Regions from separate parts of the Acidovorax radicis genome, predicted to be linked through region 2. Evidence: predicted binding sites of a transcription regulator. Region 2 holds the regulator's gene; the other holds the start of a gene.
The links. The regulator FNR, encoded in region 2, switches genes on or off when oxygen is low (the NO sensors DNR and NnrR bind a similar motif). The targets are predictions, from matches to a motif close to TTGATNNNNATCAA.
Positions count from the first base shown of each region.

Region 1: cyoA (ubiquinol oxidase subunit II) is a predicted target of FNR. The motif match lies at 6,075-6,088, and genes of this name have one in related genera.

Region 1 is NZ_CP075184.1:650,408-657,597, forward strand. It holds gene KI609_RS02925 (ATP-binding protein) at 1-965, opposite strand, end outside; gene KI609_RS02930 (SURF1 family protein) at 952-1,740, opposite strand; gene cyoD (cytochrome o ubiquinol oxidase subunit IV) at 1,824-2,273, opposite strand; gene cyoC (cytochrome o ubiquinol oxidase subunit III) at 2,274-2,909, opposite strand; gene cyoB (cytochrome o ubiquinol oxidase subunit I) at 2,902-4,905, opposite strand; gene cyoA (ubiquinol oxidase subunit II) at 4,914-5,981, opposite strand; gene KI609_RS02955 (MFS transporter) at 6,443-7,190, shown strand, end outside.
Region 2 is NZ_CP075184.1:3,281,810-3,288,999, reverse strand. It holds gene ccoP (cytochrome-c oxidase, cbb3-type subunit III) at 1-278, shown strand, start outside; gene ccoG (cytochrome c oxidase accessory protein CcoG) at 350-1,795, shown strand; gene KI609_RS15015 (FixH family protein) at 1,880-2,164, shown strand; gene KI609_RS15010 (hypothetical protein) at 2,225-2,518, shown strand; gene fnr (fumarate/nitrate reduction transcriptional regulator Fnr) at 2,590-3,312, opposite strand; gene hemN (oxygen-independent coproporphyrinogen III oxidase) at 3,502-4,884, shown strand; gene KI609_RS14995 (sulfite exporter TauE/SafE family protein) at 4,890-5,627, shown strand; gene KI609_RS14990 (HD-GYP domain-containing protein) at 5,864-7,165, shown strand; gene KI609_RS14985 (bifunctional diguanylate cyclase/phosphodiesterase) at 7,162-7,190, shown strand, end outside.

The DNA.
Region 1 (7,190 bases), 2.4 Mb from region 2:
TCGATGGAGCGCGTGGAGCGCCAGTCCTTCACCAAGGTGTCCAGGAACTGGCACACCGTGGTCTGGCTGGATGCCTCACCACGCGTTTCGCCGGCGGACAGCAAGATACCGCTCACGATGGTTTTGCAGCGCTGCACCTGCGCCTCCATCTCGGCGATGTCTTCCTGAAAAACGGGGTCTGAGGCCTGGGGGGCCATGCGTTTCCAGTCGCCGAGGATGACGGCCATGGTGGACAACGGAGTGCCCAGTTCGTGGGCCGCGCCCGATGCCAGCAAACCCATGCGCACGATGTGTTCCTCTTCCACAGCGCGCTGGCGCACCGCCGCCAGGCGCGCATCGCGCCGCCGCAGGTTGTGGCTGATGCGCGTGATGAAGATCACCACCAGCGCGGCATTGAGCATGAAACACACCAGGAGACCCAGTACATAGGGACTGTGCCAGCCGCCGTGCAGGTTGGGCGCCAGCGGCAGGGGGCGGCTGTGCTGCGACAGCAGCATGACGCAGGCCGACGCAATCACCACGATGGACCACGTGTAGCCGCTGCGCAGCAGCATGGCGCCCACGGCAATCTGCAGCAAATACAGAAACACGAAGGGATTGGCGATGCCCCCGCTCAGGTACAGCTGTGCAGTCAGTGCTGCCACGTCTACCAGCAGCACGATGAAGAGTTCGACGTCGGCCACTGCCAGCCTGCTGCGCCAGCGCAGCAGGCTGGCGATATTGAAGGCCACCATGCACGCCACGAGGGTCAGCATCTCCTGCAGCGGAAGGACCATGCCCAGGCTGTAGTGGGTCGCTTCGATGGTCAGCAGCTGCCCCACGACAGCGATCCAGCGCAGCTGGATCAGCTGGTGCAGGTTTTTGAGCCCCGCCGCCGCGTTGGCAAAGCGGGCGCGGCCCGAAGGGGGTGAGGGCGTCGGACCTGCCCCGGGGGCGTTGCTGGTGCGGGTGCTAATGCTGTTCATGGGCAAGTGGGGGACGGCTGGCCGCGCGCAGCCGGGCCTCATAGCGTGCCACAACCACGGCGGCCCCCACCACCATGAGCGCCAACCCGAACCAGGTCAGCGCATACACCAGGTGCGTATTGGAAAAGTGCACCACCGTCAGCCCCTGGCGGGGCCATGCCCCCACGGAGCCGGATGAGGATGGTTCCGCCGTGGCCATGGTGGCACGCCCGCCGGGCAATCCCGCATCCACAAAAAACGGCGCCACATGCGCAAGCGCTTGCGCCTGGGCAATGGCGGCGACATCACGCGAATACCAGCGGTGCTCTGCGGGGTTGTTGTGGCGCAGAAAGCCACCGTCGGGTTCACTCATGCGCACCAGGCCTTCGACCGTGACGGGCTGGGGCTGCTTGGCAGACGACGGGCCCGGCGCGGCTGGCCCCAGCCATTGCGCACGCTGGTCCTGGGGCACAAACCCTCGGTTCACCAGCACCGTGCCCCCGTCGGCCATCTGCAACGGCGTCAGCACCCAGTAGCCCGGCCCGAGGACGGTGTTGGCCTGGGTGAGCACCGTTTTGTTGTCCAGCCACATTCCTTGAATGCGCACGGTTTGGTATTCGTGGCGTGTGACGTCCAGCGTGGGCCATTGCGCCTGGGGTGGCAGCGGGCCGGGAGGCGCTGCGATGCGCTGCGTGACGCGTGCGATGAGGTCGAGCTTCCAGCTCAGGCGCTGCAATTGCCAAACCCCGAGCGTGACAAACCCCACAAAAAAGGCGATGCCCACCACGGTGAGCATCGCCAGGGTCGTGTTGGAATGCGGGCGTTTTGCGCCCGCTTCAGAGGTTGGCACGGTGTGGCGAGTGGGTGGCCAGATTGCGGTCAAGGCGCGGCGTCGTGGGCGGCGCCCGGGCCCGAGCCGTTTTGTGTGGCCCCGGGCATGGTCGGGTGCTCGGGCATCATGTTGGCGTTCATGTGGAACATGACCCACAGCGTGCCCGTGATGGCGATCGCTACGAACACCACCGTGAAGATGGTGGACAACAAGGTCCATCCGCCTTCAACCTTGCCGTTCATGTGCAGGAAAAACACCATGTGGACCAAAATCTGGACCACCGCAAAACCGCCCAGCACCAGCACGGCGGTGTTGCGGTCGGCAATCACCTTGGCCATGACGAGCCAGAAGGGGATAGCGGTGAGGATGACCGACAGGATGAACCCGATCATGTAGCCCGAGAGCGTGCTGTGCGGGCCGCTATCGTCATGGTGCCCGGCGTGGTGATCGTCATGCCCAGGGCCGTGCGGTGCGTGGGTTGTGTGTTGTGGGCTCATTTACAGCACCCCCATCAGGTACACAAAAGTAAAGACGCCGATCCAGACCACGTCCAGAAAGTGCCAGAACATCGACAGGCACATCAGGCGGCGGTTGTTCTCGGGGATCAGGCCATGTTTGCCGATCTGCAGCATCAGCACCACGAGCCAGATCAGGCCAAAGGTGACGTGCAGGCCGTGGGTGCCAACCAGTGTGAAGAACGCCGACAGGAACGCGCTGCGCTGTGGCCCTGCGCCTTCATGGATGAGGTGCGAGAACTCATACAGCTCCAGCCCCAGAAAGCACAAACCCAGCACGCCGGTCACGGCCAGCCACACCAGCGTGGTCCTGACGTTTTTCTTCTGCTTTTCCAGCATGGCAAAGCCAAAGGTGATGGACGAGAGCAGCAAAAAGGCCGTATTGAGGGCAACCAGCGGCAAGTCGAACAGCTGCGCCCCGGTGGGGCCGGCGGCATAGCTGCGGCCCAGCACGCCATACGTGGCGAACAGGGAGGCGAAGATGAGGCAGTCGCTCATCAGATAGAGCCAGAAACCCAACGCGGTGCCGTTTTCGGGATGGGGCTCATGCGCGAGGTGGTAGTCGCGCGGTGCCAGGGCGCCTGCTGCGGCGCCAGCGGAGTAACGGATATCAGACATGGCGGGCCAGTTGGAGTGTGCGGGCTTCTTCGGTTGCGATCACGTCGGACGCTGGAATGTAGAAGTCACGCTGGTAGTTGAACGTGTGGACGATGGCAGCCAGCACTAGGACGACGAATGACACGCCCGCCAGCAGCCACATGTGCCAGATCAATGCAAAGCCGAACACCAGCGACAGGGCCGAGATGACGGCGCCCGAGCCTGTGTTGGCAGGCATGTGGATGGGCTTGAACCCGCTCAGAGGACGCTGGTAGCGGTGCTTCTTCATATCCCACCACGCATCAATTTCATGCACCACAGGGGTGGCGGCGAAGTTGTAGTCGGGTGGGGGCGACGAGGTCGACCATTCCAGGGTGCGGGCGTCCCAAGGGTCGCCCGTCCAGTCGCGCAGTTGTTCGCGTTTGAGGTAGCTCACCACCAGCTGGATCAGGAAGCAGCCAATGCCGGCGGCGATCATTGCGGCACCAACGGCCGCGATGATGAACCAGATTTGCAAAGACTGGTCTTCAAAGTGGTTGGCGCGACGGGTCACGCCCATCAGGCCCAGGATGTACAGCGGCATGAACGCCACCCAGAAACCCACCACCCACAGCCAGAAAGAGCGAACGCCCCAGGCGCGGTCGAGCTTGTAGCCAAAGGCTTTGGGAAACCAGTAGTTGATGCCGGCAAACATGGCAAACACCACGCCGCCAATGATCACGTTGTGAAAGTGGGCGATCAGGAACAGGCTGTTGTGCAGCACGAAGTCAGCGGGTGGCACGGCCAGCAGGACACCGGTCATGCCGCCGATGGCGAAGGTCACCATGAAGGCTACGGTCCACATCATGGGCAGCTCAAAGCGGATGCGGCCCTTGTACATGGTGAACAGCCAGTTGAAGATCTTGGCGCCCGTCGGGATCGAGATGATCATCGTCGTGATGCCGAAGAAGGTGTTCACACTGGCCCCCGAGCCCATGGTGAAGAAGTGGTGCAGCCACACCAGGTACGACAGGATGGTGATACACACCGTGGCATACACCATGGAGGTATAGCCGAACAGGCGCTTCTTGCTGAAGGTGGCGACCACTTCGGAGAACACGCCGAACGCGGGCAGCACCAGGATGTACACCTCGGGGTGGCCCCAGATCCAGATCAGGTTCACGTAGAGCATGGGGTTGCCGCCCAGCTCGTTGGTGAAGAAGTTGGTGCCCACGTAGCGGTCCAGCGACATCAGCACCAGCGCGGCCGTCAGCACAGGGAAGGACGCCACGATGAGCGCGTTGGTACACAGGGCGGTCCAGGTGAACACGGGCATCTTCATGAGGCTCATGCCCGGCGCGCGCATCTTGATGATGGTCACGATCAGGTTGATGCCCGACAGCGTGGTGCCCACCCCGGCAATCTGCAGCGCCCAGATGTAGTAATCCAGACCCGTGCTCGGGCTCTGCGCCCCCAGGTTGGACAGCGCCAGCCAGCCGGAGGTGGAGAACTCGCCCAGGAACAGCGACACCATCACCAGCACGGCGCCCGAAGTGGTCATCCAGAAGCTGAAGTTGTTCAGGAACGGGAACGACACGTCGCGCGCACCGATTTGCAGCGGCACAAGGTAATTCATCAGCCCGGTGACCAGCGGCATCGCCACGAAGAAGATCATGATCACGCCGTGGGCGGTGAAGATCTGGTCGTAATGGTGTGGGGGCAGGTAGCCCATGTTGTCGCCAAAGGCCATGGCTTGCTGCAGGCGCATCATGACCGCGTCGGCAAAGCCGCGCAGCAACATCACGATTCCCAGGATCATGTACATGATCCCGATCTTCTTATGGTCGATGCTGCAGATCCAGTCGCGCCATAGCGGGCCCCACAGGCGAAACCGGGTAATGAGCGCCATGACGGCCAGGCCGCCGAGCACGACGGCGATGAAGGTCCACAGCACGATGGGCTCATGCGCCATCGGTACAGCGTCCCAGTTGAGCCGGCCAAGGGCCCAGTGGGGTGGGGAAATGGTTTCGGAGGACATAGGAAGACTCATTGGCGGATGCTGGCGCTAGGGGCTTGTGCTGGTGCGTTGCGGGTTTGGAGCGAAGCCACCACCTGGGCGGCATTCTGGGCAGTGCACCAGTCCTGCGGCAGATTCAGCCCTGCCGAGCGCACATAGGCGTCGCCACCCTGGGCGTCGATCGCCATCATGTGGTGCATGCACATCTTTCCGTCTTCCACGCAGCGGTTGAGTACCTTGTCGTACAGGCCGTCTTCCACCGAGGCAAAACGTTGCACGGGGTCGCGTTCGCTGGGCTTGGCCAGATTCAGGTAGGTCATCTTGTCCAGGGGCTTGCCCTCAGTCTTCGCCTTTTGCACCCACTGGGCGAAGTCGCCATTGCTCAGGCCATGGAACTTGAAGGTCATGCCCGAGAAGCCCGCGCCGCTGTAGTGCGATGACATGCCGTTGAACACACCTGGTTTGTTGATCACCGCATTCAGCTCGGTCTGCATGCCGGGCATGGCGTAGATCATGCCGGCCAGATCAGGCACGTAGAACGCGTTCATGGTGGACGTGGACGTCAGCTTGAACAGGATGGGGCGGTCCACAGGGGCGGCCAGCTCGTTCACCGTGGCAATGCCTTGCTCGGGGTAGAAGAACAGCCATTTCCAGTCCATCGCCACCACTTGCACTTCCAGCGGCTTGACGTTGGCGTCCAGGGGGCGCTGGGCGTCGATGCGGTCCAGAGGGCGATAGGGGTCGAGCTTGTGGGTACCGATCCAGGTCAGGGCGCCCAGGGCAATGATGATGAGCAGCGGCACGGTCCAGATCACCAGCTCCAGCGTGGTGGAGTGGTGCCATTCGGGGTCGTAGTCGGCCTCGGTGTTGGCGGCGTTGGACTGGCGGTATTTCCAGGCAAACCACAGGGTGAGCGCAATCACCGGCACGATGATGATGAGCATCAGCAGCGTGGCGGTAACGACCATATGGCCTTGCTGGGCGGCGACATCGCCGGCCGGGTTGAGGACAACAGCCTTGCTGCAGCCGGCAAGACCGGCGGCCAGTGCCATCGCTGCCAACCAGGCGGGCCTGCGAATTTCCTTGTTTTTGAGCATGCTAGGGGCGCGGCAGAAGAGCGCTTAGGTAAAAACGCGAGTGACTGAAGGGGGGCAATGTAGTACCGCTAGCGAATTTGTCGATTGGACATTTTGTCCAACGTCAATGACGGGCCAACGGTTTTGCGCGCAATGGGGCGGGTTTGATCTGTCGCAGGGCGCTAGGAGCCTGTCGGACTTGGAAATCGTCGGCTGCAAATGGACCGCAGCGGTCCATTTTTCGCTTCGCGGCTCTTCGAGAACACCGTCTTCTTGCCCCATAGCCGGGCTATGGGGCTGCAAATCCGGCAAAAACTGTCCTCGCTGGGGTCCATTTTCGCTTTCGACGCTCCAAGTCCGACAGGCTCCCAGGGCGGTCAGCAATCAGGGTTTTCCTACGGCGCCTCTAGCGAAAGCTCACTTGTGGGGCTCGCCGGGGGGGTGTAGAACGGAGGCGTATCAGTTGCTTGAGGAGCGTCAATATGTATAGCCAAGGTTCTGCAGCACTGCCTGCACCCGGCTTGGAGAGTTCGGTATCGCTGGCACGGGCCCATACCGATGAAGATGTGAGCCCCGGTGAGATCGCCGTGGGGGTGATCATTGGGCGCTCGTCCGAATATTTCGACTTTTTTGTGTTCGGAATCGCCAGCGTGTTGGCGTTTCCATCGTTGTTGTTCCCGTTTTTGTCGCGACTCGACGGCACGTTGATGGCTTTTGCCATCTTTTCGCTGGCATTCGTGGCGCGACCCGTGGGTACGGCTGTTTCCATGGCGGTGCAGCGGCGTTGGGGCCGGGGGACCAAACTCACGCTGGCGCTTTTTTTGCTGGGTGCTTGTACGGCTGGCATGGCCTTTTTGCCCAGTTATGCATCGGTGGGGGGCAAAGCGATTGCGGCGCTGGTCATCTTGCGGATTGGCCAGGGTCTGGCGCTGGGCGGCACCTGGGACGGTCTGCCGTCATTGCTGGCAATGAGCGCTCCGCCCGAGCGGCGCGGCTGGTTCGCCATGATCGGCCAATTGGGCGCGCCGGTGGGTTTTGTGCTGGCGGCCAGTCTGTTCGCCTACCTCTATAGCCACCTGACCGTGGCGGAGTTCCTGGACTGGGGCTGGCGCTACCCGTTTTTTGTGGCCTTTGCCATCAACGTGGTGGCCCTGTTTGCCCGTTTGCGCCTGGTGGTGGGGCAGTCGTATGCCGAGCTGCTGCAGCAACGCGAGCTGCAACCGGTCAGCG
Region 2 (7,190 bases):
CGCATGATTCCTTGCGTGCCTCGTTGGGCAAGTCAAAGTTCACCGCCTGCGCTGCATGCCATGGCATGGACGGCAAGGGCAACCAAGCCCTTGGTGCCCCTAATCTGACCGATGACATCTGGCTTCACGGTTGGGGCGAGGCAGCCATCACCGCCATGATCAACAACGGTAAAGTCAACCAGATGCCTGCTCAGGAAGAAAAGCTGACGGAAGCGCAGATTGGCGTTCTGGCAGCCTATGTCTGGGGCTTGTCGAACAAGCAAGTCGCCTCACGGTGACAGTTCAGGCGGCGCATTTGCGCCGCCTGGTTATTACAGAGTACGTTTTCCGTTTGTAGAGTAGCGACACCATGAAGACTCCCAGCGAGCCCACTCGCAAGGTCATTCCTATTACGCCAGTCGCGTCTGATGTTTCGTCAGAAGGTGAAATCGTTTCTCTGTTTGAAGCGCAGAAGAAGATTTATCCGCGATCCATCACAGGTCTGTTTGCCCGTTGGCGCTGGGCTATGGTGTTTCTCACGCAGCTCGTTTTCTACGGGTTGCCCTGGTTGGAGTGGGGGCAGCGCCAGATGGTGTTGTTTGACCTCGGGGCGCGGCGGTTTTATATCTTCGGGTTGGTGCTTTACCCGCAAGACTTTATTTATCTGACCGGCTTGCTGATCATTTCAGCAATGTCGCTGTTTTTGTTTACGGCCGTGGCAGGGCGTCTTTGGTGTGGTTTTGCGTGCCCGCAAACCGTCTACACCGAAATGTTCATGTGGATTGAGCACAAAATCGAAGGGGACCGGAGCGCGCGGTTACGACTCGACAAGAGCCCCTGGTCCTTTGAGAAGCTTCGCAAAAAATCGCTGAAGCATATTGTTTGGCTTGTCGTTGCGCTGTGGACCGGGTTCACCTTTGTGGGCTATTTTGTACCGATCCGCGAGCTGGGTCCGGAGCTTCTGGCCTTCAGTGGTGGGTGGCAGGTTTTCTGGGTGCTTTTTTATGGATTTGCCACCTATGGCAATGCCGGCTTCATGCGGGAGCAGGTATGCAAGTACATGTGTCCTTACGCTCGGTTTCAGAGCGCCATGTTTGACAGCGATACATTGATTGTTACTTATGACGTAGAGCGGGGTGAGCGCCGCGGTCCACGCAACAAATCCGTGGATTACAAAGCCAAAGGTCTGGGTGACTGCATTGATTGCACGCTTTGTGTTCAGGTTTGCCCGGTCGGTATCGATATCCGTGATGGATTGCAATATGAATGCATAGGCTGCGGCCTGTGTGTCGACGCTTGTAATACCGTGATGGAAAAAATGCAGTACCCGAAGGGCTTGATCAGGTACTCCACACAAAATGCAGTTGCCAATCGTTGGTCGCAGTCGCAGATATTGCAACGCGTGTTGCGCCCTCGGGTATTGATTTACAGCGCAGCGCTGCTGGTCTTGTGCGTGGGAATGCTTGTGAGTCTGTCGATGCGGACTCCACTGAAGGTGGATGTAGTGCGCGACCGTGCTGCGCTGTCTCGTATCGTGGCAGGTGGCAAACTCGAGAACATTTACCGCCTACAGATCATGAATGCCACCGAGGGAGAGCAACTTTATCGTATCAGTGCCCGTGGTTTGGATGCGCTGGAGGTTGCCTCGGATACCGATGTGACCATCAGTGCTGCGGATTCGCGTTGGGTGGCTGTCAGGTTGCAAATACCGTATGGAGCTGCTGAGCCAGGCTCGCACACGGTGTATTTTGATGTGCAAGCGGTTGGAACTGGTGCCCACGTGACGGAGAAATCTGTTTTCCTCGTGCCACGTTAACCAGCTTGCAAGTCCCCACCACCCACTGGTTTAGCTGCCAGGTGGTGGTGGTGCCCATTGAGATGTTTTGAGGAGTAGATTGCCATGTCGTCAACCCCTGTTGCCGCTGTATCTGGTGCGTTACCTGCTGCACCATGGTGGAAGTTTGGTCACGTATGGCTCGTGATTGCCGGCCCTGCCATTGTGGTCGTGGCGGGTTTCGTCACTCTGTGGCTCGCTATCGCGCGGCCCGATCCGGTCGTGGCGGAGGATTACTATCAACAGGGCATCGAAATCAACAAGACGCTGAAAGCCCCTGAGAAAAGTCTCGCACCTGCCATGAAAGGGCGTAACCATGCCGCGACCCCGGTGCAAGATCAACCCCGCTGAACACAAAACACCGGTCATGCCCCCATGCGGCAGGCCCTATGAAAAAGAGACGGGATGTATATGTGGACGCAACGCTTGATGTGGATTGCATGGCCAGCATTTCTCATGGCAGGGGTGCTGGAGATGCTCGTTTTTGCATTGGTGGATCCGCAGGATCTGCACTGGTTTGGGCAGCCCTTAGCGCTTTCTAGGGAAGGGGTCTATACCCTGGCCTTTTTTATATTCTGGATCATCACAATGGCCAGTGGCGCATTGACGACGCTGCTGTCATTGTCCCCGTTCGAGCTGAACCGCTGTCCTGTGCCTAACGGTGAGCGGCCAGACGACTGTCGCAAGACAAATGCATGTTCCTGATGCACTATTGAAAATACCAGTCATGGGCTGGAGCCCAGCCTACCGGCAGGAATCTCGCTACCCAGACTGGGTCAATGGCATGCCTGTTGGCTATTGACGATGCGTTTGAGCGCCTCGGTATCCAGTATGCGGACGTGCCGCTGTTTGACCTCCACAACGCCTTCTTCCACAAATTTGGAGAACGTCCGGCTGACGGTTTCGAGTTTGAGCCCGAGATAGCTTCCAATTTCTTCACGTGTCATGCGGAGCACGAGTTCAGACTGCGAAAAACCGCGAGCGTGCAGGCGTTGAACCAAATTCAGAAGAAACGCAGCAAGACGTTCTTCCGCACGCATGCTGCCAAGCAGGAGCATCACGCCGTGCTCGCGCACGATTTCGCGGCTCATGATCTTGTGCACATGGTGCTGCAGGGCCGTGACCTCTCGGGACAATTCTTCGATGCGGTCAAAGGGCATTACACAGACCTCGGCGTCTTCGAGTGCAACGGCATCGCAGGTGTGGTGATCATTGACGATGCCGTCGAGACCGATGATCTCGCCAGCCATCTGAAAACCGGTAACTTGGTCGCGGCCATCTTCAGTGGCGACACAGGTCTTGAAGAAACCCGTTCGGATGGCATACAGCGAAGTGAATGTTTCGCCATTGCGAAACAGCGTGCCGCCCCGTTTTATCTTGCGGCGAACAGCAACCACTTCGTCGATGCGCTGGAGCTGCTCTTCATTCAAGCCAACGGGCATGCACAGTTCCCGCAGATTGCAGTTGGAACAGGCGACTTTGATGGTGAGCGGGTTCATAAGCACGTGAACTGGTTGGGGTGTCAAGCGCTATACGAGCGCCGCACGAGATGGCATGGTCTCAACCGCAATGGTACGGGTGACGTGCATCAAATTGTCGCTGTTTGGCACATGCGATCAATTGATGCAGGTCAAGGACGGGCAGCTAAGGGTACGGCACAGTTTGGATGTACGCAAGGATATCTTCTCATGACCGCTGTTTCGCCTGATCTTCTGCGCCGTTTCGACGTGCCAGGGCCCCGCTATACCTCTTATCCGACCGCCGACCGTTTTGTTGAGGCCTTTGGGCAAGATGAATACGTCCTTGCCCTCGAACAACGGCGGTCCGGGACGATGGCGAAAGCGTTGCCTTTGTCCCTGTATGTGCATATTCCGTTCTGCGAGTCGCTGTGTTACTACTGCGCATGCAACAAGATCATCACCAAGCACCATGATCGCGCCGATGTTTATCTGCGATATCTGAGCCGTGAGATTGATCTGCACACTGCACATTGTGGTGGCGGGCAGGTGGTAAGCCAGTTGCACTTGGGTGGTGGCACGCCAACATTCCTGTCCGACGCGGGCCTGCGCGAACTCATGGCCATGCTCAAGCGCAGTTTTGCCTTTGCACCGGGTGGCGAATACTCCATTGAAGTTGATCCGCGCACTGTCAACGCCGAGCGCTTGGCGCTACTGCACGAGCTGGGTTTTAACCGGCTGAGTTTCGGTGTGCAGGATTTTGATGCCGAGGTGCAAAAGGCGGTGCATCGCATACAACCGGCAGAGCAGGTGTTTTCTTTGGTGGAATCAGCGCGTTCGCTGGGCTTCGACTCGGTGAATGTGGATCTGATCTACGGGTTGCCTCGCCAAACCCCAGAGTCTTTTGATCGCACGTTGGCACAGGTCGCACAGTTGCATCCTGACCGTATTGCGCTCTACGCCTATGCCCATCTCCCTGAGCGTTTCAAGCCGCAGCGACGCATCATTTCGGCGGAGCTGCCAACGGCGTCAAGCAAGGTATCGATGTTGTCGCGCTCGTTGGATGCGTTCATGGATGCCGGATACGTGTATGTCGGCATGGACCATTTCGCGCTTCCGACGGATGCGCTGGCTATTGCCAAGCGGCAGGGGCGCTTGCATCGTAATTTTCAGGGTTACAGCACCCAACCAGACTGCGACCTGATTGGACTTGGGGTGTCTGCCATTGGCCGGGTTGGCGCCACTTACAGCCAGAACTCCAAAACGCTGGATGAGTACTACGACTTCCTTGACCAGGGGCGTCTTCCTGTCGTGCGCGGGCTCGCGCTCACGCGGGATGATTTGGTGCGGCGCGCTGCAATCATGGCGTTGATGTGCCAAGGGGAGTTGCTGTTCGAGCCCATGGAGCAGGCGTGGCTCATCGATTTCCGCAAGTACTTTGCCTCAGAGATTTCGCAACTCGAAGGCATGGTGGAGCAAGGTCTGGTCACTGTCGGTTCTGAAGGGATTGAAGTGACCGCGATGGGCTGGTTTTTTGTTCGCGGCATTGCGATGGTGTTTGACCGCTATCTGCAGGTGGACCGCAATCGCGCACGGTTTTCGCGCATCATCTGATGCCTATGCTCACTACGGTTGTCTGGACTGCTTTGCTGATGGGGCTCGCGGGCGGGTCTCATTGCCTTGTCATGTGCTCGGCGCCGTGTGGGGCTTTGGTCGGTAGTGGGAAGAAGGTGACCACATTGACGTCGGGCGGTGCCGCTGCGCCGCAGATCGTGCGCTGGGCGCAGCGCAAGGACCAGGCGCAGCGCTCTGCAGCGTTCCATGTGGGGCGGCTTGCGGGGTATGCCTTTGTCGGCGCGCTGGCGGCACTGGCCATGGACAGTCTGGCCTGGCTCACACAGCAGACCACGGCATTGCGACCCGCGTGGACCTTGATGCATGTAGCCGTCATGGCTTGGGGCTTCATGATGATGGTGCAGTCGCGTCAACCTGCTTGGATCGATCAGGCAGGGCGGTCCATATGGGGGCGAGTGAAACCCTTGGTGGCCGCTCCTGGGGGCGTGTTTGCTGCAGGGCTTCTCTGGGCCTTGATGCCTTGCGGGTTGCTTTATTCCGCTTTGCTGGTCGCCGCTTTGAGTGGCGGTGCGTTGGAAGGCGCATTGACAATGGTGGCATTTGCTGTCGGCAGTAGCGCCTGGCTGGTGGCAGGGCCATGGGCATGGACCCGGTTGAAAAGGCGTCTTGACCTGGCGCGGGTGGAATGGGGAACCAGAATATCGGGGGGCTTGCTGTGTGGCATCGCTGCGTGGGCTCTCTGGATCGACCTGATCTACAAACCATCACTGTGGTGTCGTTGAAGCGCGGCTGAATACGAAGCCATGGCGCGTGGGGGCGAGTGAGGCAGGGGGGCACAACGCAACAGCAGAGGGCTCGAATGCCACTCCCCGATGGGTGTTGTGTTGCGCGTTGTCCAATTCTGGGGTTGTAGTGGTTCTGCGGGTGCTGTGCGCCCATTGGGTAAGCGCGAGGAACGGGTGATAATCTGCGTAACTATTGGTGGCATTGATGTCGCCATGTTTCCCGTTCGCCAGAAGTGAATTCCTCCATCCTCATCGACATCAGCCAGCTACGTATTGGCATGTACATCCAACTCGATGTGGGCTGGATGCGCCATCCATTTCCTGTCAGCAGTTTTCGGGTGGCATCGGCTGAGCAAATCACCATGCTGCGGGAGCTTGGGCTGGCTGAGGTGCGTTACGTCCCCAAAAAGAGTGACCCATCGCTGAAAGAGCTGGTGCCAGCGGCGTGGAGCGTGCCGGAGATGGCCGACTTGGCGACCGAAGGTGCGGATACAACGGCCGCCTCGGCCAACATGGACCCTGAAACGGCGCGTCGACGCGTTTTGCTGGAAACGCAAAATAGTGTCTTGGCTGCTTGCAATTTGCGTTTCTCTGAGGCGACACGGAAGTATCAGTCGCTGGAACGCGTGGTGCCCGAGAGCCCAGACCAGGCGCGTACCTTGGCGGATGCACTGGTGTCCGGCTGTGTGACGGAGCTGCTGGAAAATGGCGACTCCGTCATTCGCCTATTGTCGGAAGGTGTCGGCGAACGCAACGCGCTGCATCCGATCAACGTGATGGTGATCTCATTGCTGTTAGGCCGTTCGTTGGGCATGGCCAGCGATGAATTGCACGATCTCGGTGTCGCGTCGCTGATCCATGACCTTGGCAAGCTGCATATCCCTCCGAACCTTCGGCAGCCGAAACCCGCCATGCCGCCGCTGGAGCGCGCACGCTACGAGACCCATGTGGCTGAATCCGTGGTGCTGGCAAAAAGCATGGGGTTTTCGTCCACAGTCCTCACTGCCATCGCCCGCCACCATGAAATGGCGGATGGCAGTGGGTTTCCTTTGGGATTGGCTGGGCCTGACTTGGGCCGAGCAAGCCAGGTGCTGGCCCTTGTGAATCAATATGACCGAATGTGCAACCCGGCGGTGGGCGTGGATGCCCTGACCCCCCATGAGGCGTTGTCGGTCATTTTTGCTCAACTCAAAGCACGATTTGATGCGGTAGTGCTTGGTGCTTTTATTCGGATGATGGGTGTGTACCCTCCGGGTTCCATCGTCCAGTTGGTCAATGATCGCTTTGCGATTGTCGCTTCGGTCAATTCGTCGCGGCCCTTGCGGCCCAGGGTGATCGTGCATGACGCTCGAATCCCAAAAGACGAAGCACCGATTCTGGATCTTGAAACAATGCCGGAACTCGGAATTCGGCGGAGTTTGAAGCCTGCCCAGTTGCCCCGTGATGCGCTGGATTACCTGTCGCCACGTCAGCGAATTTGTTATTTTTTTGAACGCGCGGTCAGCACCGATCCAGACCAGGCGGGCGATCTGTGATCAAGCGGGAAACTCGCGCCTGGCT